Regions from separate parts of the Paenibacillus sp. 79R4 genome, predicted to be linked through region 4. Evidence: riboswitches for the same ligand, from Rfam matches in the RefSeq annotation. Region 4 holds a riboswitch; each other region holds the start of a gene.
What was found. Region 4 has a riboswitch for cobalamin ahead of DMN77_RS11570 (ABC transporter substrate-binding protein). Riboswitches for the same ligand answer to the same signal wherever they lie in the genome.
Positions count from the first base shown of each region.

Region 1: it holds a riboswitch for cobalamin, as region 4 does, so the genes downstream of both, DMN77_RS22845 (anaerobic ribonucleoside triphosphate reductase) here and DMN77_RS11570 (ABC transporter substrate-binding protein) in region 4, are expected to answer to the same signal.
Region 2: it holds a riboswitch for cobalamin, as region 4 does, so the genes downstream of both, metE (5-methyltetrahydropteroyltriglutamate--homocysteine S-methyltransferase) here and DMN77_RS11570 (ABC transporter substrate-binding protein) in region 4, are expected to answer to the same signal.
Region 3: it holds a riboswitch for cobalamin, as region 4 does, so the genes downstream of both, DMN77_RS03030 (1-propanol dehydrogenase PduQ) here and DMN77_RS11570 (ABC transporter substrate-binding protein) in region 4, are expected to answer to the same signal.

Region 1 is NZ_QJOT01000026.1:38,290-45,441, reverse strand. Features, by position in the region: gene DMN77_RS22855 (ribonucleoside-diphosphate reductase subunit alpha) at 1-1,288, opposite strand, end outside; gene nrdG (anaerobic ribonucleoside-triphosphate reductase activating protein) at 1,488-2,006, opposite strand; gene DMN77_RS22845 (anaerobic ribonucleoside triphosphate reductase) at 2,003-3,979, opposite strand; cobalamin riboswitch at 4,342-4,566, opposite strand; gene DMN77_RS22840 (MTH1187 family thiamine-binding protein) at 5,073-5,372, shown strand; tRNA gene DMN77_RS22835 (tRNA-Thr) at 5,452-5,524, shown strand; gene DMN77_RS22830 (hypothetical protein) at 5,720-6,280, shown strand; gene DMN77_RS22825 (hypothetical protein) at 6,480-6,980, shown strand.
Region 2 is NZ_QJOT01000002.1:176,029-183,180, forward strand. Features, by position in the region: gene DMN77_RS02800 (FtsW/RodA/SpoVE family cell cycle protein) at 1-811, shown strand, start outside; gene DMN77_RS02805 (sensor histidine kinase) at 941-1,795, shown strand; gene DMN77_RS02810 (response regulator) at 1,770-2,405, shown strand; gene DMN77_RS02815 (enhanced serine sensitivity protein SseB C-terminal domain-containing protein) at 2,454-3,215, opposite strand; gene DMN77_RS02820 (hypothetical protein) at 3,205-3,456, opposite strand; gene DMN77_RS02825 (replication termination protein) at 3,817-4,179, shown strand; cobalamin riboswitch at 4,292-4,479, shown strand; gene metE (5-methyltetrahydropteroyltriglutamate--homocysteine S-methyltransferase) at 4,641-6,932, shown strand; gene DMN77_RS02835 (FMN-dependent NADH-azoreductase) at 7,086-7,152, shown strand, end outside.
Region 3 is NZ_QJOT01000002.1:229,161-236,312, reverse strand. Features, by position in the region: gene eutA (ethanolamine ammonia-lyase reactivating factor EutA) at 1-116, opposite strand, end outside; gene DMN77_RS03050 (sensor histidine kinase) at 313-1,737, opposite strand; gene DMN77_RS03045 (ANTAR domain-containing response regulator) at 1,730-2,302, opposite strand; gene DMN77_RS03040 (EutP/PduV family microcompartment system protein) at 2,383-2,814, opposite strand; gene DMN77_RS03035 (BMC domain-containing protein) at 2,827-3,183, opposite strand; gene DMN77_RS03030 (1-propanol dehydrogenase PduQ) at 3,393-4,535, opposite strand; adenosylcobalamin (AdoCbl) riboswitch at 4,925-5,079, opposite strand; gene DMN77_RS03025 (thioredoxin family protein) at 5,208-5,546, opposite strand; gene DMN77_RS03020 (alpha-L-fucosidase) at 5,704-6,963, opposite strand; gene DMN77_RS03015 (glycoside hydrolase family 95 protein) at 6,986-7,152, opposite strand, start outside.
Region 4 is NZ_QJOT01000007.1:85,329-92,480, reverse strand. Features, by position in the region: gene DMN77_RS11580 (ABC transporter ATP-binding protein) at 1-449, opposite strand, end outside; gene DMN77_RS11575 (FecCD family ABC transporter permease) at 455-1,501, opposite strand; gene DMN77_RS11570 (ABC transporter substrate-binding protein) at 1,498-2,511, opposite strand; cobalamin riboswitch at 2,906-3,115, opposite strand; gene DMN77_RS11565 (TRM11 family SAM-dependent methyltransferase) at 3,248-4,210, opposite strand; gene DMN77_RS11560 (ABC transporter permease) at 5,346-6,122, opposite strand; gene DMN77_RS11555 (ABC transporter ATP-binding protein) at 6,134-6,910, opposite strand; gene DMN77_RS11550 (ABC transporter substrate-binding protein) at 6,925-7,152, opposite strand, start outside.

The DNA of each region.
Region 1 (7,152 bases), on a different contig from region 4:
CCAGCTGCGACTTCATAATTCGCTTCATAATGTCAATGGCCGGCATTGTGATCCGGGACAGGGTGGGGTGATCCACTGCTTCTTGATATTTCTCGCGGAATTCGCCCTTGCCGACTTCCTCATCATAGAAATCCTCCAAGCCCAGCGGACGTCCGTTTGCGTCCTTCCAGCCCATCGTCTTCTTCACTTCATGCGGGCAGAACAGATTCCACTCACCCCGGTTCTCTACAGCCTCCATGAACAAGTCAGGCAGACATACGCCATGGAAAATATCATGCGCGCGCATCCGCTCATCCCCGTTGTTAAGCTTCAGGTCGAGGAAGGAGAGAATATCTTTATGAAATACGTCAAGGTAGACGGCGATTGCGCCTTTGCGCGTGCCAAGCTGGTCTACGCTGACCGCGGTGTTGTTAAGCTGGCGAATCCAGGGGATGACGCCAGAGCTTGTGTTCTTGTGGCCGCGGATATCTGATCCACGGGCCCGGACTTTGCCGAGATAGACACCGATTCCGCCGCCCATCTTGCTGAGGCGAGCCACATCGGTATTGGAGTCGAAGATCCCTTCGAGGGAATCGTCAACGGTATCGATGAAGCAGCTGGAGAGCTGCCCGGCTACCTTCTTGCCGGCATTGGACATCGTTGGCGTTGCCGCGGTCATGTAAATATGGCTCATCGCCCAGTAGGCTTCTTTGACAAGCTCCATCCGTCTCTCTGCCGGTTCTTTATGCATCAAGTACATGGCAATGACCATGTAGCGTTCTTGCGGCAGCTCCATGGTGCGACCTTCAAAGTCAGCAGCCAGATAACGCTCGGATAGCGTAAGCAGCCCGATATAGTCGAACAGTAAATCACAGGATGGGTCAATTACCTCTCCAAGCTCGTCGATTTGTTCTTTAGTATAGTACTCTAGCAATTCTTCACGATAGATACCGCTCTTGCATAGGTCGGAGATCAGATGGTAGAACGAACCGTAAGGCTGATCCGGATAAGATTTATAGCGGCGGTTCACGGCGGCCTTCTTATACAGGGATGTCAGCAGGGCGCGGGCAGCGGCGAATTTCCACTCCGGCTCTTCCTTGGTCACGAGCTCAAGCGCAGACATCGTAAATGCACTGCTGATCTCCTCTCCGGTAACGACATCGCGTCTCAATTTGGATTGCACACCGCGCAGCAGGCGCTCCTTATCGATTTTGTTCAAGCCCTCCAGAATACGGTCGGCGTAGATGCCCAGACGCTCGCTGTCGAACGCCAGTTGGCGGTTATTAGGTTTGGTTACAAATGATGGCATGGAATATCCTCGCTTTCGTGATATAAGATCAGGCAGCAGCCAAAGCTGTGCGAAACTACAAAACTTGTTATTTAAAATTGCAAATAAACAGCGAAAAAAAGGGGCGCTGAGAGAGTATGTCGCGCCGGTTGGTATATATTTCACCATATTCACTGTGAGAAACATCACAGATTATCAATTATACAAGAAACGAGGTAGGCTAGAAAGAGTACAAGGGTTCCCAATCTATAACTTTTTGGGCTGCCAAGCTCTCTGGAATCCTTATAATACGCTGGTTAGAGCTGCCTCGATAGAGCAGAGAGGGGTCCCTTAAATTTTTTATAAATCTTCCATCGACAAGAACATCACAGCGTTCCAGCAGGCCAAATTCCGGGGTACCCGGCATCGCCAGCAGTTCTTCAAATGTATATCCTGTATATATCCAGATCGGAACCGGGCCAGCTTCCTGGCGCAATCGATCGATGAAATCATTGACCTCTTCAGCAGAGAAAAAGGGATCGCCGCCAAGAATAGAGACCCCGCTTAATAGAGGGTTATTTTTAATATCCGAGATAATCTCTGCCTGCCGTTCTTCTGTAAATGGTTCTCCATAATTGAAGTTCCACGTAGCCGGGCTGAAGCAGCCCGGACAACGGTGGCGGCATCCGCTGATGAAGATGGAGGCGCGCAGGCCTTCGCCTTCATTTATTGATTCCGGGTAATAACCGCAGATGTTCATATCCCGTGTTTCACCCGATCCCGAACCTCTGCCTGTTTAGCGGCGTTGAAGCGGGTCTGATAGTCTCCGGTCAAGTAGCCTGTTACCCGGCGCAGGCGACGGATATGCACATCATTCTCATGCTGACCGCAGGAAGGGCAGGTAGCTCCGATAATCCCCTCATAGCCGCAGGATGTGCAGCGGTCAATCGGATGGTTAATGCTGAAATAGCTGACTTGCTTGGATAACGCAAATTTTACAATGTTGATGAATGCAGCCGGATTATTGCGAGCATTCCCATCCAGCTCGATATAAGAGATAGCGCCGGCGTTGCAAAGATCATGGAACGGGGCTTCCAACTCAATTTTCTTCGCTGCACTTATGGTATAGTACACCGGGATGTGGAACGAATTGGTATAGTATTCACGGTCTACAATTTCAGCCACCTTGCCGTACACAGCCCGGTCACGCTTGGTAAACTTGCCGGACAGCCCTTCGGCAGGCGTTGCGAACAGCGTAATATTCAGATTGTGGCGCTCACTCTGCTCGTCGCAATATTTGCGCATATAAGAGATCAGGTCATAAGCTTTGCGATATACTTCCTCATCTTCGCCATGGTGCTTGCCGTACAATGCCTTCATGCATTCCGCGAGCCCGATGAATCCGATCGACAGGCTGCCGTGCTTGAGCAGGTCTCCAACCTGATCGTCAGGGGCGAGCTGCTCGCCACCTTCCCAGACGCCTTCGCGCATCATGAAATCGGAAGCTTTGGCCTTTTGGCGAGACTGAATCTCGAAGCGGTGCAGCAAGCCATCCGTTGCGATATCCATATAATGCTTCAGCTCGCGGTAGAAGCCGCGCTCATCGGCCTTTTTGCGCCGTCCCAGCGCGATACCGTGCTCCAGTCCAAGCTTGACGAGATTAATTGTATTAAAGGACAGATTGCCTTTGCCGGACAGATGGTTGCGTCCCAAGCGGTCGCTTAATACGCGAGTGCGGCATCCCATGGTTGCAAATTCCGTATCCGGATTGGTGGGGTCATAGTATTGCAGGTTGAGCGGCGCATCCAGGTTAGCGAAGTTGGGATACAGTCGTTTGGCCGAGCATTCTGCGGCCATCAGGAATAGATGATAGTTCGGATCTTCTTTATCCTGATTGATCCCTTGTTTGCATTTGAAAATTTGGATCGGGAAGACCGGTGTCTCACCGCTGCCCAGACCGCGCATCGTCGCCTTCAGCAGGGATTGGATGACCAATTGTCCCTCCGGAGAGGTGCAGGTCCCATAGTTGATGCTGGTGAACGGGATTTGTCCGCCCGCCCGGCTCGACATCGTATTCAAGTTATGAATCAGGCTCTCCGCAGCCTGTAAAGTTTCTGATTCGGTCTCCTTGGAGGCATATTTGAAAGTTCTCGGATATTGCTCCTGAAGGTCGCTGCGACTCATGGAGATTTCACCCAGGTCCGCCGCCTCGTCTCCTTCTTCAAAGTAGCCAAGCCCTTTGCGGAAATACTTCGCGAACGACTTCCTTACATAAGGGGCCAGATCGTGATCCAGTTTATTGGAGGAGACGCCGCCATACTGGGCATTTTGCTGGGATTGGAAAATGATCGCCACCAGCGCCATAGCTGTCATGATCGAATTAGGCGGACGAACGCTGCCATTTCCGGTGTTAAAGCCTTGAGCGAGCAGTTTATCAAATGGAATGAAGATGCAGTTCGTCGTGCCGATGGCATATTGATCCAGGTCATGCACATAGACGATATTGTCTTGAATAGCTTGTACCAGATGGTTAGGCATCACAAAGTGATTTGCATACCATTTGGCGTACTCACTGCCAAATTTGCTCATTTTGCCGGAGAAGCTCTCACCGTTCAGGTTTGCATTCTCGCGCAGTGCATCCAGGTTGGAGCTGGCAACAATTTCTTCCCCTAAATGAATCACCTCATCCAGCATTTGCTCCTGATCCGTATAAATTCGATTTAATAAAGCCATAACTAAGTGCTCCCCTCTAATTACTAGACATTCTAGACATATAAAAAGCATTTCCAACCTGCTTGAAGGTCGAAAATGCCCGATTGCGCTCCATCAAACACAGTACTCCTGTGCTCGGATAGTGTATAGCTGAAATAGTATGTAGCAGCTGCAAGCGGACACCTGCCTGATTCCTCGCAGGTCATTAGCGGTGTCATTGAAACAGGCAGGTCTCCTGGCTTCCGGGTTATTCAGTGGCGCCTTCCCACAGGCTTGCCTACCCGCAGTGGCATATTGCCGCCGAATCGCTTGTATCGCTTGTAGAGTGTGTTCAAAAAGTTCACTTTTTGATCAGCCATCGGTATCAAATCTTGAATTCAGCCGGGCTTTCCGGTGCTTGCGCAGGTATTGCCCGCGCCGCGCTCCTATTGCCTTTGGCTTCATCTAACCTTCTCGGTGTTGAAAACTGACCTTTTTGAACACTCACTTATAGAGGCTGTGAAGCCTCCCAAGCTTCCGGTCACAGTGGCGGGACCGCAGCGGATTTGCACCGCGCTTCCCTTTTAAGATCCGGTAGTATAAAATGCACCGAACCACCTGTTCATACTATATTTGGTTGTCTGGAATTGATCATAGCCCAATATGTTGTGTTTGTAAACAGGTCATAAGAAGGATTGACGAGTGAAAATTAACTGAAAAACAGGAGAAAGCAGATGTGATGCGGCGAGTCGGGGTCGAAAAAAATTGTGAACTTTTATGGACTGCACAGATGCTTGAATGAGTGATTATTGGAGAGAAGGGAGGGGATTCGACTGGCATCTACGAAACCGTCTCTAACGAAACTGGATAACGTTATTTGGACGAAAAAGCGGGACTGAAAAATGTAACGAAACTGGGTATCGCTATTTGGCCCAAAATAGTCGGTTTCAGCAGGTACAAGCCCAAATAACGATATGTAGTTTCGTTAAATTGAATTTGTGCTTTTTTTCGCGGCAATAGCGTTCAGTAGTTTCGTTAGAAGATCTGAGCAGAAATCCAGCGAATCGGAGTTTGAATTTCACCCGGGGTTGTGGTTAGAATAGAATTAATATGGAATAGAAAGGAAGTCTTGAAGATGGCGATAGCAGAAGTAACAGTTATTCCCGTTGGTACAGGAAGCACCAGTCTCAGTTCATATGTAGCCGAGCTGCAGCGCGTGTTGGAGAAGCAAACCGGCATTCAATATACACTGACCTCCATGAGCACGATTATTGAGGGGCAGCTTGAGGATATCTTTACCGCGATCCGGGCCCTTCATGAAGCACCATTCCAATCTGGGGCGATGCGCGTATCCACCTCGATCAAGATCGATGACCGCCGAGATAAAGTGAGCTCCTCTGAGCAGAAGCTGCGCTCCGTACGCGAGAAGCTTTAATCATTTTCCAGTCTTTGTGGTTGCATTTTTCCAAAAAAGCGGTATAATATTTTTTGTTTCTGAAATTCGAAGAGATTATGCTGATGTAGCTCAGCAGGTAGAGCAACGCACTCGTAATGCGTAGGTCGGTGGTTCGAATCCTCTCATCAGCATCCTTACTTTTTCAAGCGTGGCACGGTATCCGAAGTTCTCTGGGGCCGTGCCTTTTTGCGTAAAAAGCTTATGATCTACCGTTTTTCCACCCTTTACTCAAGTGAAGTGGTGTTTTACCATTGCGGGCTCTATCATAACTTGCACCAAAACGAGCGATAATTAAAAGTAAGAAGTAATTTTCCAGGAGGTTTGAAATGAAGAAGTTTATAGCCGGGGTCGTTGTGGGAGTACTGCTCTTCGGGATTGCATCCGTTCTCTCCAGCTCCATCAGGTCTCGAATGAATGTGCAAAAGGGGATTTATACCATTAAAAAAACAGACGGTACCTTGATATCGGAGGGCGCCGTGTTAGGTGGGATTGTTTATGCACCTGTTAGAGCGATGGCTGCAACATTCGGAGTTCCTTTAACCGTGGAGGGGAAGACGGTCTTAGTAGGCGAACCGACCGATTCACAAAGTCCAATGGAAGACAATGTATTAGTCGATGAGACTTTAGAATGGACTAATCGGATTAATCATTTACGTGGTGTAATTAGCAGCTGTGAAGTAAATATAGCGTTGAGAAAGGATAAGATAACAACCTTAGTTGCAGAAATTGAGAAGGAGAAATCAAAACAAAACTCAACGGGTCGACTGAAGCAGCTCGAAGAGGAGCTCAAGGAGAACAAGGATACCTTAAAGGAGCTCCGGGGAGGAATCACCGCCGCAGAGCGGGAAATATCGGAGCTGCAAAAGAAGATAGATGCCAAGAAATAGATTATCAATAATGATGAGAAAATATTTTCTATAATATAGCTTGTGTATGAGTACGGCTTAAAAGAGTGGTCGGTTAATCTCCCGGAAGGGAGGTGATGCCCGTGGGGTTAAAGACGCTTTGATACCTCCAGACAGGAGTAACTTTAACGGGCTGGCTGACGTTAGAGGTATAAGTATATCGCTTTGCCTGGGAGGTCTTATGATTAGATTTCTTAAACTGAACGGTATAAGCGCTTTATATGGACTTCATTTTGCCATACAAATTGAACTGATGGCGGAGCCGTATCGGCTTGCAAGAGTGGCTGGCGTTGATTTGGCGCAGATGAATAGGATCATCGGTTGGGCGATGATCGTGATCCTGCTTGCTGCTTCATTTCTGATGTACTATCTGACGAACCGCTTATTAGAAAGTGGGGGAGCAAGGTTCTGGACTGCCGTACTCTGGCTGCCGTATGCAGTGATGTTTATGTATGGGATTAGCCGTCTATTCCCTATCACGGATCGGGCTGATTCTCCACCGCCTGTATTGGGATTGTTAGTAATAGCGGCCGCGCTGCTCTATCCTCTATATATCCTATTTCTTAATTTTATGACCTACATACGCCGTGAAACGAATGCCAAGAGGCGGATAATAAATGCATGCGATAAAATAAAATCTGCTAACCCTAGGGCAGATAACAATAAGGATCAAGGTCGGTAATCCGATGCGCAGCCCCTTCAAATTTTTGAAGGGGCTAATGAATTGCTAATTTACCAACAGCTTCTACAGCAGTTCTTATGATGGTGATGATGGTTGTGGTGATGACGGCGACGGCGAGGACTAACGACTCCGTGATCCACAGTAACGTGGCAGTGTTTGCTTACTTTTGGTA
Region 2 (7,152 bases), on a different contig from region 4:
AAGTTATTTCCTATTTCGCAAGCAGAAGCCTAAGCTGGGATTCTGGCAAGATGTCCTGCCGATGTGTCTCATTACTTTCATTCCCTTTGCCGTAGTTATGGTACAGAATGATCTCGGGAACGCATTAAGTTATCTTGTCATACTTGGTGGTATGCTGTGGATTGGAAATATTAAATACACCCATGCCTTTCTAGCTGCAGTCCTATTAGTTGGAGCGGTCATCGGGGGAATCGGGGCGTATAAGGAACATCATGATGAGATTCAGCAATTTCTCGTCGATATCGGCCGCCAGCACTGGATCAATCGGATTGACCCTTGGCTGATGCCAGAGGTGGCTACGGATGACGCGGCTTATCATACGAGAAATGCCAAGATGGCGATCGCTGCCGGCGGTATGAGCGGTGAGGGTTACATGCAGGGGGAGAACGTGCAGTCCGAGCGGGTCCCTTTTACTTATTCAGATTCGATATTCGTCGTAATCGCTGAAGAATTCGGCTTTGTCGGCAGCTCAGTCGTGCTGCTGTTGTATTTTGTGCTCATCCATCGCTTGATATTGATATCACTGGAATGCAAGGAACGGGCCGGGCCCTATCTGATCGTAGGGATTGTGTCCATGCTCCTCTATCAAATCTTTGAGAATATCGGGATGTTTATCGGGCTGATGCCACTGACCGGAATTACGCTGCCATTTATCAGTTATGGCGGAACCTCGCTAGTCATTAATATGATTTGCATGGGGATGGCGATCAGTATTCGGATGTATGAAGAAGAGGAGAAGAAGGAGCATCACCATTCTGCGGCGAGTTTATAATTACTAAATTCCATACCGCCCAAACCCGGGCGGTTTTATTTTGCCTGGATTTATGCTCAACATAGCATAATAGCTTATAATATGTTGGCAGGCGGACGAGCCCTATAAATGAAGTCTCGGAGGTGCAGCATGTCGTATCGACAGCTAAAATGGATGATCTTGATTGTCCCGACGCTACTGATCGGGATTTGGGAATATGTCCGACATCAATTTCTGATGCCGTATTTATCGATGGATACAGGCAATTACTTGACCCCTGTGCTGCTGTTTATGATTAGCGTGACTTTGCAGTATAAATGGTTCCGCAAGCTGGAGAGCATGCAGGAGGAACTCCAGAAGGAGCGGGCCCATAAGGCGAGCTGGGAAGAGCGGGAGCAGTTGGCCAGAGAGCTGCATGATGGCATCGCGCAATCTTTGTTCCTGCTGTCTGTCAAAGTGGATCGGGCGGAGAAAAGACAGAATTCCAGCGGCGAGGCAGCGGATTTAAACGAGCTCCGAACGACAATCCAAGACGTTAACCGCTATGTCAGGCAGGCGATATCCGACTTGAAGCTGCCGCCAGATATTGACGCGGAAGGGAATCAGCTCTTATTTCCGGAGCGAATTCAGCAGATTGCTGATGAGTATCAACTGGGGCTGCATCTGGATTGGACGCTGACCGAGGAGCGATGGTCAGCCAAGGAGAAGCTGGAGCTGCTTGCTTGTATCCGGGAGGCGATCGTGAACGCCAGCAAGCATGCCGCTGTGCAGGAGATCTTTGTGCAGGGAAGAGAACTGGAAGCAGCTTTTCAAGTGAGCATTATCGACCGGGGGAATGGCTTTACAGTAGGAGAACTATCGCCGGAGCGGTATGGACTGCGGATCATTAAGCAGCGAGCCGAGCAGATGTGTTGGAACTTGACCGTAGAGTCGATGTCGGGAGAAACCTGTATTATGATCCAAGGAGGATATAGAAACCATGAGAACACGCGTATTGATCGTTGATGATCATCCTCACGCCCGCGAGGCGATTAGTGACATCCTTTCGGAGGATGAGAGCTTTGAAATCATCGGATTTGCGGAGAGCGGGGAGGAGGCAGTCTTACAGACGGAAATGTGGATGCCAGATCTTATTCTCCTAGACATTCATCTCCCCGGTCAGGACGGACTTGCAACGACGAGGGAGATCAAGCTGAAGTTTCCGTATGTGAAAATTGTGCTTGTCACCGTTTCCGATAATGTGGCTTATCTATTTGAGGCATTGAAGCAGGGCGCGCAGGGCTATTTGCTGAAAAATCTTGAGCCGGGCATTTGGCTCGAATACCTTCGCGCAGTGGCTAGTGAAGAAGCGCCGATGACAAGTGAGCTGGCTTTACGTATTTTACAGGAGTTTTCGTTGCAGAAGCCGGACCAGACCGGTCACCATCCCCTCACGAATCGTGAACGTGAGATACTCGATTGGGTTGCCCGAGGGATGACGAACCGGGAGATTGCCAAGGCACTCGACATTTCCGATCAGACGGTAAAAAATCATCTGAAGAACATTATGCACAAGCTGCATCTGGAGAATCGGGTACAGTTGACGCGTTACGCGATGGAGCAAGGGTGGATCTAGAGCGGGCCTGTAGCCTCAGCGAAACGGGTATTACACGCATAAGGAATACTAGAACAGCCCAAAAACTCTTTTTTTGTAAAAAGGCTTAACATTGGACTTAAAATAATCTTCCAATCCCGAGGATCCATCCAACTGAATAAATGTAACGGGTGGGTCAGGAACATGTACGGAATTTGCCACCATACCCGCTTTAGCTACAATCTCATCTATGTTGCCATTTGCTTCAAGAGCAATGAGTGTGTGTGGCTTCTCATCCACCTGTGGATTGAAGAAATGCGCATGATACGCGAGCCTTACTTCTTTCATATCCGCAAATAGTTTGCCTAGCGCTTCAAGAAGCTCTTTGGGATTAACGGCCGGTTGTCCGATCATAACCTCAGTCTCTTGCTGAACTTCATATTGCTGGGAAGAGGCAAAAATAGATCCATCTAAAATGGACGCTATTTCTGCTGCCGTAAATTCTTTTCCATAGCTCGAAGTTGGATTTAGAAATACATCAGCACCACGCGTTAATTGAAAGAAATCCACAGCATTCATTGAACAATACTGAACTTCCTGGTCAATGGTCTCCTGTAAACGGCGTAATGAAGTGAAGATCGGTATATATTGCTTCTGGTTGATTTCAATATTTAACAACTGGATCGATGAACCTTCTTGTAGAACTCCTTCGTACGTCTCATGTTCACTACCGTATTGAATGGTGTAAATATTGGAGCCCATCAGTTCCTTGTAAAAATCATTTCGGGCAGAGGGGGTGGTTGCGGCCTTCACTAAAATATCCTCAAGCGTATTCTCCGGTTCAAACGTCATGATTATTATCACTCCAATCGCGATATGAGCTATAGATGAGTTTCCTGTTTTTGATCTCGCTTACCACTTTATCGTAGTTTTCTTTCCACTCGTCATAAGTATCAAATTCTTCCTTGGTAATGGGGTAATACTCGGGAACATCGCAGATCCCTGTAAGGATTTCAAAGGCGTATTGCTCTCCGAAAATGCCCGCGCTTGAATAAGGACCTTCCTTAAGCCTTTTATAGTTCCAGCGGTTCACAATTCCACAGCTCCCTTTCGTTTAAAGACGATGTGTCAACTTTAAACAATTATATTGATTTTACTCTTTTTCCTACAAAAGTTTAAGCTTCCAAACTCCTAGTTTTTTATTTCACAACCGGTTATCTTGCCCCAGAGTGGGGAATCAAGGCGGGATAACAACCTCCTTATAATATAATTTCAGTATATGAAAAATTCATAATAGGAAGATCAAATTCATGCTGCTTAGTTACTTTTACTTTAACTGCTCTCCATACAACGCTCTAGCAACGTTAATTCCACTTAAAAAGGACCATTAGGTCCATTATTGTGAAAAATTCATATGTTCGATATACTGGAAACAAAAGGGAGGTGACCGCCCATGGCTTTTATGATTGCCCAGCGGGCTTACATTAAGTTATACCTGATTACGAAGGTGGAGCAGCGTCGCGGGTATGGGTATCAGATGCTGGAGGAAATGAAGGAGGAATTCCAGCCGTTTGGGTACGTGCCTCCGCTAAGCGAGATTTACCGGGCGTTGCATGAGCTGGTGCAGGAGGGAGTTCTGTATCGGACCAAGCAGCTGAAGGGAAATGATCCGAGCGTGGATTTTCAGGAAATCGTGCTGTACCATTTTACGGAAGAGGGACGGGATAAGGCCAAGCTTTACAAGAAGCAGGTAAAGACCGACCTCGATCGCTGTATTGGCATGCTGCAAAAGGCGGTTCAGGACAATTATAACTAGTTATAGTTAATTCCGATAAGACTACTGATTGTATCGTGTCGCGAAGCCATGTATGATGATATTTAAGAATAAATCGAGTTCAAAAAAGGCGAATTTTGAGCGCCCTCTCAACTTAATATTTGTGGGAATAGGTGCTTCTGTTGGGAGCTTAAAAGGGAAGTCCGGTGCAAGGCCGGCGCGGTCCCGCCACTGTAACAGAGGAGTCCGTTGCGATTCTTGCCACTGATGAACCCCATCGGGAAGGCAGCAGGAAGACGTTGAATCTGGAGCCAGGAGACCTGCCTATTCTGACAACACTGCATTACCTACGGGAGATAGGGAGGTGTTAAAGATTACTGCCATTGTATATCTATACAGAGGTTTCTCTTTAGCATTGCTTAAAGGGGGCCTCTTTTTATTTAAACTGGACTGGATTTATAAACGTGTATTCCATCAAACATTATTTATGGAGGTTGATTGAATTGGGTAAAATCGTAAGCGGTAATCTTGGGTATCCCAGAATCGGACGAAATCGGGAATGGAAAAAAGCAATTGAGGCTTATTGGGCAGGGCAAATCGCGGAGCCTGAACTGCGGGAACGACTAACCGCGATCCGCCTGGACAATTTGCGTACGCAGCAAAGCAAAGGAATCGATGTTATTCCGGTCGGTGAGTTTACTTATTATGATCATGTGCTGGATACGGCGGTAATGTTCGGATTAATTCCGGCACGATTCGAATATGCCGACGGGGCGGTACCGCTAGACACTTATTATGCTATCGCCAGAGGAAATAAACAGGCAGCGGCCAGCGAGATGACCAAGTGGTTTAATACAAATTACCACTATATTGTACCTGAGCTGGGTGACAGAGAGCCGAAGCTGACTGTAAATTATCCGCTGGAGGCGTACCGGGAAGCGAAGCAAGCCCTGCAAATGGAAGGCAGACCCGTATTGCTTGGTTTGTATACGTTCCTGAAATTGTCCAAAGGATATGCGGAGGGTGAGTTCAGTGCTTGGGTCGACAAGCTGCTGCCGCTCTATATTCAGGTGCTGCGCGAGCTTGCGGCAGAAGGCGCAGCCTGGGTACAAATCGATGAACCAGCTCTCGTAACGGAGCTAGCCGCTGAGGATATCCAGCAGCTTCATTTGATTTACAAGACGATCGCTCAGGAAGTACCGGGAATCTCCATCATGCTGCAAACCTACTTCGCTGCAGTATCCGGATATCAGCAAGTGATTGCTCTGCCGGTACAGGGGATTGGCTTGGATTTTGTTCACGGTCTGGAGGGCAATCTTGCCGCGCTGCGTGAATTTGGCTATCCGGCAGGCAAGGTGCTTGGAGCCGGGGTTATCGATGGACGCAACATTTGGCGCGGTGATCTGAAAGCGGCGAGGCAGCTGCTGGATGAGATTGTAGAGCTGGCTCCACAGGCAGAAAAGGTGATCGTACAGCCCGCGAGCAGCCTGCTGCATGTACCGGTCAGTCTGCAGGGGGAGACGGAGCTGGAACCGCTGTTGAAGGATGCACTGGCCTTTGCGGAAGAGAAGCTGGATGAAGTCGCCAGTCTCAAGGAATCGTTCAGCAGCTTGTCCATCCCTGCCTTATTCGCGGAGAATGAGCAGTCCATTCAGGCATTGTCTGCTGCCCCGGTCCGTAATCGTCATCATGTTCGCAGTAGTGTGGAGCAGGCGTTGCAGCAGCCCGCGGTGCGGAAGAACGAATTCACCACACGCAGAGTGAAGCAGGAGCAGAAATGGCAGCTGCCGTTGCTTCCTACGACGACCATCGGCAGCTTCCCGCAGACCAAGGAAGTGCGCTCGGCACGGCAGAAATGGCGCAAAGGCGAATGGACCACGGAGCAATACGATCAATATATTCAATCTGAAATTGATAAATGGATCCAAATTCAGGAAGATATCGGTTTGGATGTACTCGTGCACGGAGAGTTCGAACGTACGGACATGGTTGAATTTTTCGGCGAGAAGCTGCCTGGATTTGCTTTTACGCGTGGGGGATGGGTTCAGTCCTATGGGACGCGCTGCGTGAAGCCGCCGATTATTTACGGGGATGTGGAATTCGGTCAGCCGATGACTGTAAAAGAGACACAATATGCGCAATCGCTGACACCGAAGCCGGTTAAAGGTATGTTGACCGGACCGATCACTATATTGAACTGGTCCTTTGTACGGACGGATATCCCGCGGAAGCATGTTGCGTATCAAATCGCCCTTGCCTTGCGTAAGGAAGTAGAAGCTCTGGAAAGAGCCGGGATCGAGATGATTCAGGTGGATGAGCCTGCCCTGCGGGAAGGGTTGCCTCTAAAACGGGAGGACTGGCAGGAATATCTGGATTGGTCGGTCAATGCTTTCCGGATTTCTACAAGCTCGGTGCAGGATACGACGCAAATTCATACCCATATGTGCTACTGTGAATTCCAGGACATCATCGATTCGATCCAGGCTCTGGATGCCGATGTAATCCCGATCGAGACATCACGCAGCCATGGAGAACTGATCAGCAGCTTCGAGGAACATACTTATCCGCTTGGCATCGGCCTTGGCGTCTATGATATTCATAGTCCAAGGGTTCCTTCCAAGGAAGAGATGTTGTCCTTGATCGAACGGGCACTCGAGGTATTAGATCCACAATTATTTTGGATTAATCCCGATTGTGGACTGAAGACAAGGGGACAGGAGGAAACTGTCGCAGCTTTGTCACATATGGTGTCAGCGGCAGAAACCTATAGAGAGAAAGTAATTTCACGTTCTTAAATGGAAAATAATGAAGGTGTGACAAAAGCTACAGAAAATTTTCTAGAAACTGCAATTGACAAATCACCTTGGGTAATTTACTATGTTAACGATATCTCTAGAGAAAAAGTTAGTAGATAGGAAACTAGTAAATTCACCAGGAGGAACCATAAAATGGCTAAAGTATTATTTGTTAAAGCTAACAACCGTCCGGTTGAGCAATCCGCAACAGTAAAATTGT
Region 3 (7,152 bases), on a different contig from region 4:
ACCAAGCGCGGCACCGAAAACGAAGAAGCCATGTTTTGGATATGAAGCTTCGAAAGTACCAGCTGAGTCGTAGAAGTTCCCATATCGATGCCTACGCTGAGCAATTGTTCTTCCACTTTGTTCACCCCCTGGCTTGATTTCTGATCATGGGACTACGCCTTGTTCAAAAAGCCCGCTTTTGACAAGAAAACCGGCCATTCTGAACGCGCACTTAACACAAAAAGGCTTAAAGTGATAACCACCCGGATGTACCGAAATGGTTTACTTTAAGCCTCATCGCTTATAAGACTACGCCCTTGTAGCCCGCTGATATTATTGTTTAAATGTAAAGGTCACGGTTGTGCCCTTATTGCCGGATTCAATTGAAAGCTTGCCTTTCAGCTTGTCTTTGACATAGCTTCGCACAATCGACAGCCCCAAGCTTTTTTGCGAAGCTTCCTCGACGATGAAGCCGGCTCCGTCATCCTCCACAACGACCGTCACCAATCCGCCTTCTGCTCTGGTTTTGACCGTGATTTTCCCAATCGAGCAATCGCCAAAGGCATGTTCATAACTGTTATGCAGCAACTCGCTGACAATCAATGCGACGGTGACGGTTCGATCGCTGTCCAAGCAAATCCCTTGCTCCGATAGGATCTCCATCTTGATTGCATGACAATCGACAAAACAGCGTTCGATATTAGATGCAATCAATCGGATCACCTCCATCAGATCCACTTCCGCCTGGATCTCCGTCGATAATAATTCATGCGTGGCCGCGATCGCAAGTACCCTGGCGACGCTGTCATCCAGGCATTTCTTGGCTTCCGGGCTTTTGCACTGCCGTCCCTGAATGCGCAGCAGGGATGCTACCATCTGCAAATTATTTTTTACCCGATGATGAATCTCGCGGATGGCAACCGATTTGGAGATAATCTCGGCTTCCTTGTTCCTGATCTCGGTGATATCATGCAAAATAACGCCTACGCATAACCCCTTTTCCTCAATAAACAAGCGTTTGACCTGATAGTAACGGCCCGCGGCTTTCACCTCAACTGTAAGCGGACAACATGGGGAGGAGGAATGCTGGCTCATCACCTCCGAGAACATCGTCTGATCCAGTGATAAATTATCGTAATGCAACCCCTGGATATCTTCCAAATAACCAAGCTGTCTGTAATATACATCCGCCCGTTCGTTTTTCAGCTTCAAAAACCCGTATTTGTCGAACACCAGAACGGCATCCTCCAATTGATTGATGATCGAATCCTTGAACTGCAGCATTGCCGTCAGCATTGAGGACATCTCCCCATCCTCGTATGACATCCCCTGCATATTGAAGTGGGCTTGTATATTATCGCTGATATCTTTTTCATAGATCAGGACGGCAATGACGCCTGCCTGATTTTTAATAGGATATACCGTTTGCCGAACCAGATGATTCTCCTGTGTATTGGCAACGAGCCCCTGCGACATAATGCCTGTCTCCAACGTGCGCAGAACGCCAGGTTCATTTTCACGAAGCGCCCTTTTACCCGTTACCGGAAATTGATATACCGATTTTCCTGGACAGGGACTGCGATGGTATACTACCACTGCTTCGTTTGCCATGCTGGACAATACGTCGATGAAGACATCATCCTCCACCTCGGTCATTTCGAAAGACTCGGCAATTTCGCAGATCTGGGTTATCTCCCCTTCCGACAATCCGGTATGAAGGTGGCACAACTGCCTGACCCGCTCTTTGAAATCAATCATAGGAAATGACGATAGTGCTTGCAATTTCAATCATTGGACACCGTCGATCCATGCTTAGTTTGCGCAGGGTTTGATAGGCTTCTTCTTCCGTATAACCGTTTTCTCTCATCAATATGCCCTTTGCTTTTTCGACGGCTTTGCGTTCTTCCATCTTCTGCGTGAGCTTCGAGAGATTTTGTTCCAGCTTGCGGAATTCCCTGCCTTTGGCGATGGTTACTTCCACCATAGGAATGAACGACTTTTCATCAAGCGGCTTTACCAGGTAGCCAAGCGCACCGACAGCGGATGCCTTTTCAATCGTCTGTTTGTCGCTGTAAGCGGTCAATAGAATGATCCCGCCTGCCAGCTGCTCTGAGTGAATTCGTTTGCTCGCCTTAAGCCCATCCAAAATGGGCATTTGAACATCCATGATGACGAGGTCAGGCAGATGCTTCTTGCATAATTCGATAGCTTCAAAGCCATCGGAAGCTTCGCCTACTACATTGTAGTCCGCCTCCTCGAGCATCTCACGAATATCCATTCTTGTAATAGGTTCGTCATCGACTATTACAATTTTTCCATTCATGCGTCATGCACCTCATTGTCTGTCGTTATTTGCTTGTCTGCCATACAGTTAAAGTCCCGCTTGCATTGAACCGGAATCGTTTACTCCTCTAAGTAATCTCGAAGGGCATCCACTCCTACATTCTCGATCGTTGAGACTTCAAAAACTTGCTCCACCCCAGCTGCCGCCAAATGAGCTCTGGCCTGTTCGATTTCCTCTTGCGACTTAGCCAGCTCGACTTTCGTTACCACCCCGATAACCGGTTTGGCAAATACTGTCGCAAAAGCCGGCGGGAAGTAGCTGTCTTCTTTGGTACAATCCTGAACCAGTCCGATTACGTCAGCGTCTACACTGGAGACCAACAGCATTTTGTATAAATACCGATTCTCGATGCATTCGCCAGGCGTATCGATGGCCTGATCGAAATTTTCGACGGCTTGCGTTTTCTTGTAGGCAATCTTCTCACCGTGCAACCATTGGCACAGCGTGGTTTTGCCCGATCCCGTACTTCCGGCAAATATGATTTTCTTCATCCTAAGCTTCCCCTACGTTCTCGTAATACTTGTATTCGCCGAGAAGCCCAATATATTTTGCAATCCAAGCAACACTTCGCTGATCGCAGATTCAACTGATGATACATCGCCCGTAATAACAAGTGAGCCGCTGAAACGATCGACAAAACCGATCTGGACGCCAGCCGCCTTTGTTGCGATATCCGCAGCGATAATGGAGGCTTCGCTCGGGGTAATCGTCATGACGCCGATCGACTGATGCGCTTCGTTTCCGAGTCCCAGCTTCTTATATATATCCGGGTTCGGGTTTGCAATAATGTGAGCCAATGTGACCTGTTTACCAGGCACATACTCCTGAATTACACGTTGTTTCTCGGCTCCTTGTTCCATGCTTCTCATCTCACTCTCGTATCAAAAACGCTAAAATCCCCTGCAAAAAACAATAAAAGCCCCTTAAAAGTTTACGCGGAAAAGTTCACGCGGAATTTTTAAGAAGCCACTTTGCTTTGATTATAGGCAACACGCCGTTGTGTTACTTTTACTATATTTGAATAATGCAAGCGATGTCAACACAAAATCCGTCAAATCTCGACTTGATCCTAGAATTGAAACATTTTGTTCAAAATTCGAAGCACATCCTCTGCCGCAGGAACACGTGGATTCGTTTCCGTACACCCGTCTTTCAGCGCTCCTTCAGCGATCGATTCCCTCATCTCTTCAAGCAATGCTTGTTCCACACCGCATTCTCGCAGCGTCTGTGGCATATTCACCTGCTTCTGCAGCTGTTTGATCGCTTGGATAAGACTGCGGACGCCGCTCTTCGCATGGGGGGCCGACAACCCTAAAATCTTGGCAATTTCAGCATAGCGAATCGCCGCTCTGTTGCTGTCCTCTTTGCCGTATCCCGGCTTGTAATCTGCATTAAATTCGATAACATGCGGAAGGAGAACTGCATTCATGCGTCCGTGGGCAATTTTGAATTTGGCTCCTGCTACATGGGCGATCCCGTGATTCAATCCCAGTGAGGCAATATTAAAGGCCATCCCCGCAAGGCAGGAGGCATTATGCATTTTTTCGCGCGCTTCCAGATCATTCCCATCTTTATAAGCTCGTGGCAAATAGGCAAAGACCAGCTTCATTGCTTTCTCCGCCAGCGCATCGGAAATATCATTGGCTTTGATCGATACGTACGCTTCAATCGCATGCGTCAGCACATCCATCCCGGTATCAGCCGTGATAAAATCCGGCACGCTTTGGACAAGCTCAGGATCCAGAATCGCTTCTTGCGGCAGCATATCGTCGGATACAAGCGGATACTTAATGTTTTTCTGTTTGTCGCTGATAACGGAGAATGACGTAACTTCCGACCCGGTTCCACTTGTTGTCGGAATAGCGATGAACGGGATATCACGCCGGCCAAGCAGTTTTTGGGCAAACAATTTCATCGCTTTAGCCGCATCGATAGCTGAACCGCCGCCAATGGCAATGATCAGATCGGTGTTGAACGAGCCAAGCGCCTCGACGCCTTCCGTAACCACTTCGATCGGCGGATCAGGTACGATATTGCTGAAAATATACTGCTCATTGCTGCTGTCCAACCGATCAATCACCCGATCAATCATTCCAGACTTGATCATAAATGGATCCGTGACGATGAACACTCGTTTGTCTCGCCATTCCGATAGACGATCCATTGCGCCTTGCCCCATGTAGAGGTCGGCTTTAATTGAAAGTTTATCCATACAAGCACCTCCAAGAAGTAATTGCAACAAAAAAAGAGGCCATTCAAAGGGATGTTCCCTTCAAAAGCCTCTTTGCTTGTTATCATAAGCGCACGCCATTGTGCAGCTTCTTATCATTTAATTTTCCATTTATACTGTACACCGTTATTCCGATCTGCGTCAACCGCTTCCGGAACTTGTCCTTAGATCAGACACATAAACGGCTATGAACATAAAAAAAGGGATATGCACTCCATTGTGCACGGTTTCTTCAGCCCTGAAGAATTTCCCGGTTGGGTTGAAATACATCATTGTATATGTTCGGCGGCGAACACCCGGCTGTACCGACGACATTGTCGGAGCCTGCTGCAAATTAAAAAAGCCTAGCGAGGCGTGAACATCACTAGACTTGTAAACCAGCCACTTTCGCCTCGAAATGACCGGTCTTGGCAAAGTTCATAGACAAAAGACCTGACTTAAGACCGCGTATTCGGTCTATCACAGTGGCGGGACCGCGTTGGATTTACACCAAACTTCCATTGTCTATAACTTTTTCTATTGTACATGACGTGAATGGCTGCCCATTCGACATCATTATAGCACAAACGACACCATTGGCAATATAAATCTGAACAAATGGACCTGATATCACGGACTGATAATGGCAAATCCGAGAACATATAGTCGGATGAGTTAATCCGAAGTGTAGAATTCATATATTCTGGCCAGCTTCTCCTCTAAATCCGCAAAACGGACGAAACGATCCTCTCTCAGATATGCCTTGCCTTTGACAAATAGGAGCAGCGTGGGAGCTGTGAAGATCGACAAATGCCCGGCGACTTCTTCTACCTGCAGCGCATTGACTTGTCCTAACTTCATTTGCGGAAAATGCTCCAATAATGCTCTCAGCTTGGGGAGAATAGCGTGGCACACGCTGCAATCCGGCTTGGACACGTACAGGAAACTTAACTCATGCTCATTAATAAATGCTTCTACTACAGCATAATTGCTTAAATTCTCTATTTCCTTCATGCTTTTCTATTCTCCTTGCACTCGATATCTTGCTCCTTAGGTTGTCCTGCTTATTATTATAACCCATCCTAATTACAAAGGCCTTCTTATCCCAACCAGGAATTATCCCAACCAGGAAAAGAAGGCTTTTGTAATACGTCGTCAAATTTATTTAGAACTATTGCGAGCTGTATACAGCAAATTTGCGGATGATAGGGTTAGCCACAGATTCCGTAAGCCGCAACCGGATTTTATCTGCATTTACGGGTGTCAAGACATCGATTTTCTTGTGGCCGATTGCGCTGCCATGAACGAGCTCCTTCCATTCTCCATCCGCATGGACTTCAAGAACATATTGGCGCACTCGTTCCCCGTACGCTATATCTTCCATCAGCACCACGTGATCAATCAACGCGGCTTCGACCAACTCCAGTTCCAGCAGTTCACCGCTGCCCCCCGTCTCAGCCAGAGGATGGCTGAATCTACGTCTGATCTCCTCTCCGAGCTCCAGCAGACGCTTCGCATCTATCTCGGGGAGCAGCCCGCGATCGTCCGGAGAGACGTTAAGCAGAAGGGTCGCGCCATGCCCCACTGAACGGTAATAAATATCCATCAATTGCTCTAAGGTCAATAAAGAGCTCTCATCATTCGGATGCCAGAACCAGTGATCCTTGCGGATCGGCACATCGCATTCCGCCGGCACCCAATCCGGAGTCTCCGGCAGCCACTGCAAGGAAGCTTCACTGAACATGCTTCCTTTCGCTGTTTTTGCCGTATTCCAGCACGGGTAAGGGGCCAGTCCATCCTCATTACCAACCCAGCGTATCGTCGGAGCGCCCATATTGAAGATCATCGCCTCTGGCTGGTGCTGCTTGACAAGGCCGATAATCCGCCGCCAGTCATATTCACGGCCTTCGGAGCCAGCGCCATCGAACCAGATTTCCACCAGGGGCCCGTAACCCGTTAGCAATTCCTCTAATTGACGACAATAGAAGTCGTCGTATTTCTGTGGATCTGAATAACATGGCTCATGTCTGTCCCAAGGAGAGACATAGATGCCAAAGCCGACACCTTCCTCACGGCAGGCGTTCGCACATTCTCTTACAACGTCGCCTTGTCCATTTTTCCGCGGGCTGGAAGCGACGGAATAATCGGTTGTCGAGGTTGGCCAGAGGCAGAACCCGTCATGATGCTTCGCCGTCAATACAAAATAGCGAAATCCCGCCTCTTTTGCCGTTCTAACCCACTGCCGTGCATCCAGTTCCGTTGGATTGAACAGAGCAGGTGAATCATTGCCTTCTCCCCATTCTTGATCGCAGAACGTATTCATTCCAAAATGACAAAACAAGCCCAGCTCCTTATCCTGCCAGGCCAGCTGCTCCGGAGTTGGCAGAGCCATAACATAATCCGTTGGCTGCTTCTTCAATTCATTATTCATAGTTATTTACTCCTTTATAAAATTACTGTTTATTAAGTACGATCAGGTAGGTATGTCCAGGCTCCGCAGCAAATGTATATCGATAACCCTGCTCAAAGTGTAAGCTTGCCATCGTTACAGGAACATGCTTAGCATCGTATATGGCGAGCCGCTCTTTACTATACAAAGTACAGTCCCTTGTGCTTGTTG
Region 4 (7,152 bases):
ATCACTTTGCCCAAGGCCACCCGCTGCCGCTGTCCGCCGCTTAATACATGAAGCGGCCGATGAGCCAGAGCATTCAGCTCAAGCTTATCCATAATACCGTCCATTAGTTGCCGAGCGGCTTCACTATCTTCTCTGCCGCGCCAATTCTGGAACGGAAACCGCCCCATCTCAATCACTTCCCGGACAGGATAGGCTACTGCCGGAAGCCCATCCTGCTGCAAAACCGCCAGCTTGCGCGACAGCTCCTTGCGCCCGTATTCGGCAATCAGCCTGCCATCCAGGCTGATCTCGCCGCGGTTCGGCTTCTCTACTCCGGACAAGAGGCTGATCAACGTTGATTTCCCGCTGCCATTTGGACCGATGATGCCCCAGAACTGCCCGCGTTGGACCCGCCAGTTTATATCCTCAAGTACGGACAAACTTCCATATGATTTATCAATATGCCGCACTTCAATCAACGCATCTCCACCTCTCTTTCCTTCTTCTTGCGATACAGCAAGTAAGCGAAGAAAGGCGCCCCTACGAAGGCTGTGACAATTCCCAACGGTATCTCGATTGGCGCCAGCAGCGAACGCGCTGCCAGATCGCTCCACATCATGAAGATGCCCCCGCCAAGCGCGGAGAGCGGAATAATCAGGCGATAATCAGGACCCGTAATCAGGCGAATAATATGCGGTACGACCAGGCCGACAAAGCCAATCACTCCGGATACCGAGACAGCCGCTGCCGTGAGCAGCGTGGCCACGAACAACACCGATAACTTGGTAAATTCCACATTGAGTCCCGTATGGGTGGCTTGTCGCTCGCCAAGCGCGAGCAAATTCAGCGTCCTGGCCCGACTCCAGAGATAAATGAACCCCAGCGCCAAATATGGCAGCAGGATGGCCGTATACGACCATCCTCGCAAGCTTAAGGAGCCCATCGTCCAATATAAAATTTCATTCACCGTCTTCTTCGACATCGCTGTCAGAAAGGAGACGACAGCCCCGAGGAAAGACTGCATCACAACGCCTGATAGAATCAAATTCTCGATCGGTATTTTCCCGTTCTCCCGAGCCAGCCACATCACGATCCATAACGTTAAAGATCCTGTTAAAAATGCAACAGCCGGCAGTGTGAACACTCCGATTACGGAGTACTGCCAGCCAAGAAAGATTAATACTGCGGCCCCTAGCGCTGAGCCCGATGACACGCCAAGTGTAAATGGATCGGAGAGCGGATTGCGCAGTACTCCCTGAAAAGCAGAGCCCGCTACCGCGAGCGAAGCGCCGACCAGCAGGCCCAGCATCACTCGCGGAAGGCGAACCTTCATAACAATCTGTTCAGAAGCCATGCTCCAATCCGGAGTAATATGATCGCCAACCCACGGAATATGATGCGCGAGAATGGCGATAATCTCTCCGGCCGGCAAATATACCGAGCCAACCCCGATACAGATCAAGACGGTGATTGCGAGCAAAGCAAGACCTATGATTCCGTATCCGGCCAGCTTCGTCCTCATGGCTGCATCAATTCCGGATAGATCGCTTTGGCCACTTCAATCAGTCCTTGCGTTACGCGTGGGCCCGGACGGCTAAGCAAATTATCATCCAGTCCGATAACCTGATCATTTTTCACAGCCGTAATTTGATCCCAGCCGCTGCGTCCTTTTACAATCTCGGCCAAGGTCTTGTCATTTTCAATTACGCTCTTGGCATACAGAATCACATCAGGATTTGCCTTGATGATATTCTCTTCGTTGATCTGGCTCCAGCCTTCTATATCGGAAGCAACGTTAACGCCTCCGGCGAGCGTAATCATCTCGTCCATAAACTCGCCTTTACCAACAGTCCAGCCTGGCGAGAACTCGATATATACTTTTTTCTTATCTTCTTCTTTAACCGATTTTACGGCTTCTGTTACTTGGTTCAGCTCATCCTGCATCTGCTTTACAACTTGCTCCGCCTCAGCTTGATGATCCGTAATTTGTCCAATCATCTTAATATGGTCCATTACGTTATTCACTGTCTTCGGATTGGATTTAAATACTTTAATCCCGAGATCAGTCAAGCTCTTGATCGTCTCTTCCTTGATCATCGTCCCTGTTACAACGACAAGATCCGGTTCAGCCGCTACAACGGATTCTACATTAACTTGGAAGCCGCCCATCTTCGGCTTGGACAACGCGGCTTCCGGGTAATCATCATTATCGGAGACGCCGACAATCTGCTCGTCCAGACCGATTGCGAACAAACCTTCCGTTTCCGAAGGAGACAAGGAGACAATCTTCTGCGGAGCCGCGTCAAATGTAACCTCCGTGCCGAAATCATCCTTTACCGTAAGCGGGTAGGCCGTATGCTGTGCTTCCCCTGCATTTCCGCTATTGTTGCTCTGTTCAACAGCCTGATTCGTGCTGTTATTTGCCGCCCCGTTCGCAGCATTATTCGTTGAATCATTGGTGCCACATCCTGCAACGACCATAATGACGAGCGTCAGTAGGGCGGCCGCCCATATTTTTCTCCAGTTCTTCAAGTTTTCCCTCTCCTTTTGAATAATTTTTTGTTCTTGCTTTTGTTCTTGCTTTTGTTCTTGCTTTTGTTCTTGCTTTTGTTCTTGCTTTTGTTCTTGCTTTTGTTCTTGCTTTTGTTCTTGCTTTTGTTCTTGCACGCCATTGCTTATGCTTGGAGTCCTTGCAAGTGGTGTTCAAAAAGGTCGCCTTTCAGCACCGAGGCTCCTGCTTCCGGCAGGATTTTTTAATTTCTGATCAAAAGCGGACTTTTTGAAACTACTACAACAAAAAGAAAACCCGATCCGATAGGATGGGTTACGTCTACAAAGTATTATGTCTGATCCGGACAGAACAAGTAACCTCCATACGCAGATCAGCATCTTTAGCTTAGCAGAACGCCATCCTTTCCTCGAAGGACCGTCTCATATACTCGCGGCAGGTCTCCTGACTTACAGGTTAAGACTTGAAGCCCGCCTTCCCATCAACTTGAGCGCTGACAGTGGCAAATTAGGCTTCGTTCCTGTTTACAGTGGCGGGACCGCGCCGGACTTGCACCGGCTTCCCTTTTCACCCGAGCGTATGGCGTCATGCGCCGCTAACTCAGGACCAGCAAGTATTTTTATTCAATTAATCAGCTCGAAGCAAGGCTATCTTCTCTATTGGATTATAGGGGAAAAGAAGATTGAACACAATATCCAGAGCCGTTCATATAGCTCTATCTACTGCAGCAATTCTGCATTAAGATGGCCTTAACCCCCCTCACTCGCTCCTGCACAGCCATACATTGCGAATAAATGAACCTTTCAAGATTTTCCCTTGATCCATTACCGTCAGACCGGCCTCGCGAATCTCCTCCTCAAGCGGCTCTGAAGAGACAATCACCGAACGGATGCTAATTCGCTTCAGACTCGTAAGCATCCTAATCCGTTCATCTCGTGGAAGCACCGAACAGAGATTATAGGGCATATCAAGAACCGCGGCGTCGTAATGTTCAGTTATGTCGTTCATATCACCGATCTCTACCAAGCCTTTCGACTCATAGCCAAAATGGTGCAAATTCACACGTGCGCCCTTAATCGCCAGCGGATTAATATCCCGACCGACCATGTCGATCCCCATCGACAACGCCTCGATCAGCACATTGCCCATGCCGCAGCAGGGATCGATCAACCGCAAGCCATCCGGTTGAGGAGCCGCGATATTAACTAATGCGCGAGCAACTGCGGTGCTGAGTCCTGTCGAGTAATTTTGCGGCTTATGCTTATGCTCCAGCCAGACTGAACGTGCCGGATGACAGACCCCCAGCGTCCAGCGCCCGTGATGAGAGAGCAAGCCATAGATCAGATCCGGCGTACGCATCTCCGCCTTGCCGCGAATCACACTCCCAACCTGACGCTCCATCTGCCGCTGCTCGTCAAAGCTGCGCGGATCACCATTTTTGATATATTTTACTTTAAATGTCCTATCCTGAAGCTCCAGCTCAGCTGCCTGCCGCAGCAGTTCCTCCCAAGAAACCTCGCTAATCCATACATCCATCCTCAGCGACAGATAAGGACTGCGGCTCGGATCGATTACAATGGACGTATCCACAAATGGATACGGTCCAACAGGATCAACAGCATATCCAAATAGCGCCTGAAGCTCCATCCTGCACAGATCACGCTCTGTCTCATGACAGGCAAAAGGGTAAATATATCGGCTGGAACTCTCCATTTGCTGCATCAAATCTCTCATTCCTCTTTTGACCAATTGAATTCCTCAGAGCACCATCATACCCCTTTTCCCCGCAAAAAGAAAAGCTAGAGACTAACCCGCGATGGCCTCATACGCTGTAACATTCGAATCTCGATAAGATAATCGTAATTGAGCGCACTTATAAGGTCGTCCATAGGTTTCTTCTCCTTGTTAAAGGCTGGATTTCCCTTGCAAGAGCCTCATACACTGTAACTCTTGAATTTTAATAAGATAAGCTGTAAACAGGGCTCATGTATGAGATCGATCATAGGTATCTGTACATTGTTAAAATCTATAACCTGCCTCCGCGATGGCCTCATACGCTGTAACCTTCGAATCTCGATAAGATAATCGTAGTTGAGCGCATATATTAGGTGGTTCCTTGAGTATCTGCTCTTTGTCCTAAGAACCTAACGGAAATGAGGTGCGCTATTTGAACAAAAAAGCGATTTTAGAAAATCTAACGGAAATGAGCGACCTTATTAGGGGGAATTTCTACGAAATTGATTGTTTTATCAACAAATAGCGGAACCCCTTTCCGTTACAATTTAATAGGGGTCAAATTAGGGGAAATAGAGGCTGTGAGTTCCGTTAGAACAATCTGATATCCGACAACCAGCAGTCCGACAATCCCACAACCCAACAAGTCAGCAATCCGACTATCTAACAAGCCAACAAGTCAACTAACCAACTAACCAACAGTCCTGCAATCTATCAATTCAATTAACCAACTAACCGGCAGTCCTACAATCTATCAATTCAACAATCTAACAAATCAATGATCCAACCAGCCCACAAGCCGATAGTCTAACGATCCAGCGATCCGACAGGCCAACCATCCATAAATTTATAGATTCAACAAGCCAACAGTCCCACAGCCCTGCTGCCCTACCGCCCAGCAATCTAACGGCCCAAAAGCTAATAACTCAACAGATAACACCCAACAGCTAATCCAATAAGCTGATAAGGCAAACCGTGGGGTCGACCGACCACCGTCATGCAGCAAAGGACCGCGCGCAGTCCCCTGCGCGCAGTGCGAAAAAGGACTCCATAGACGCATAAGAAGAGGCCGCGTAACGCAAGTTACGAGACCTCTTCTTATAACTCTTCTATAAATATCTGCCTATCGGCGCACAGGCGCTAAGCTGATCACGCCATAACGACCCAGCACTTTGCGGCCGAACAGGCCAAACAGGCGATCGGTTATAAAGCCCATCAGGCCCAGACTGATCAGACCAACGAAAATCCAGTCTGTCCGGAAGAATAAGCGCGAGTTCCAGATCAGGAAGCCTACGCCTTCGTTCGAGGCAATCATCTCTGCCCCGACAATGGCCATATAGGAGGTGCCCATGGCTAGGCGTACACCGGTGAACATATACGGCGCGGTTGCCGGAATGATGACATAGCGGACGATCTGCCATTCGGATGCCCCCATACTGCGGGCTGCGCGGATCTTATCCTCTTCAACGGCCAGCACCCCGGTCAAGGTGTTCATAATGACGATAAATAGAGTCGCATATAGAATCAGAGCGATCTTGGATTGCTCGCCGATTCCGAACCAGACGAGGAACAAAGTAATAAAAGCGATCGGCGGAATGAACCGGATAAAATTGAGAAAAGGTTCTGCGAAGGAACGGATCGCTGCAACCTTCCCAATAAGCAGGCCCAGTGGAATCGCGATTAAGCTGCCAAGCGCCCAGCCTGTAAATACCCGGTAAAAGCTGATGCCGATATATTGCAAAAGCGACCCGTCCTGCAGCAGCTCCCGGGCCCCAGCCGCCGTATCAAGCGGACCAGGGATCACCTCCGGGCCGTACAGCAGTGAGCCCGTTTCCCAGGCCGCCAGAGCGAATATCCAAATCAACAGGAGGCTAATGCCTTTACTTCTCCATTTGCGCATATATCTCCCTCCTATTCCTCGAAATGCGACTGAATCAGATGGTAATATTCATAAAATTCCGCAGCAGTCACATCGCGTGGATAAGAGAGCGGAATCTCGTAAATCTGCGAGATGTGCGAGGAGGGTCCCGGCGACATGATGCCAATCCTTCCGCCGAGCAAAATTGCTTCCTGAATATCATGGGTCACGAATACAATCGTCTTGTTCGTCTGCTGCCAGATTCGGACAAGCTCTTTTTGCATCGTGCGACGCGTCATCGCATCAAGTGCACCGAAGGGCTCATCCATAAGCAGAATCTCGGGATCATTGGCGAGTACGCGGGCCAGCTGGACCCGCTGCTTCATCCCGCCCGACAGTTCCTTCGGGAACTTGTCACTATGACCGTTCAACCCTACAAGCCCGGTATAGTAATCACTAATTTCCCGGCGCTTCTGCGGGGGCACCTTTTTCATCTTCAGGCCAAATTCGATATTTTGCCGCACGGTTAACCAAGGGAACAACGAAGAATCCGCCTGTTGGAACACAACCGCGCGATCGCGGTCCGGCTTGTGAATATCCTTGCCCCCGACCCGCAGGCTTCCGCCCGTCTTAGAGACGAATCCGGCTATCATGTTCAGCAATGTAGATTTGCCGCACCCGCTTGGGCCAAGTAATATAAAAAATTCACCGCCGCGAATTACAAGATTTACATCCTTGATAATGTAATGAAGCTCCCCGATACCGCCTTCGTTATAGCTCTTATTCAGTTGCTCGATCGTTATGGTATGAATCGGCTTGGCTGCGGACATACTCAAATCCCTCCTTAAGGCGTGTAAGCTTCGCGATCCGGCAATGCCTCCCGTAAAAACTGCAAATCGATCTTATCCGTCAGATTGAAATCTTGCTGGATAATGCTATTTTCGACCATATATTTTTTCTGCCGCTCCAGACTCTCATAGGCCTGCTGCGTAAAGTTTACTTCCCAGTTCGTCACCGATAGATCCTTCAGCGTTGATTCCTTGGGCTGCTTCACTTCTTTGTATAGCAAATC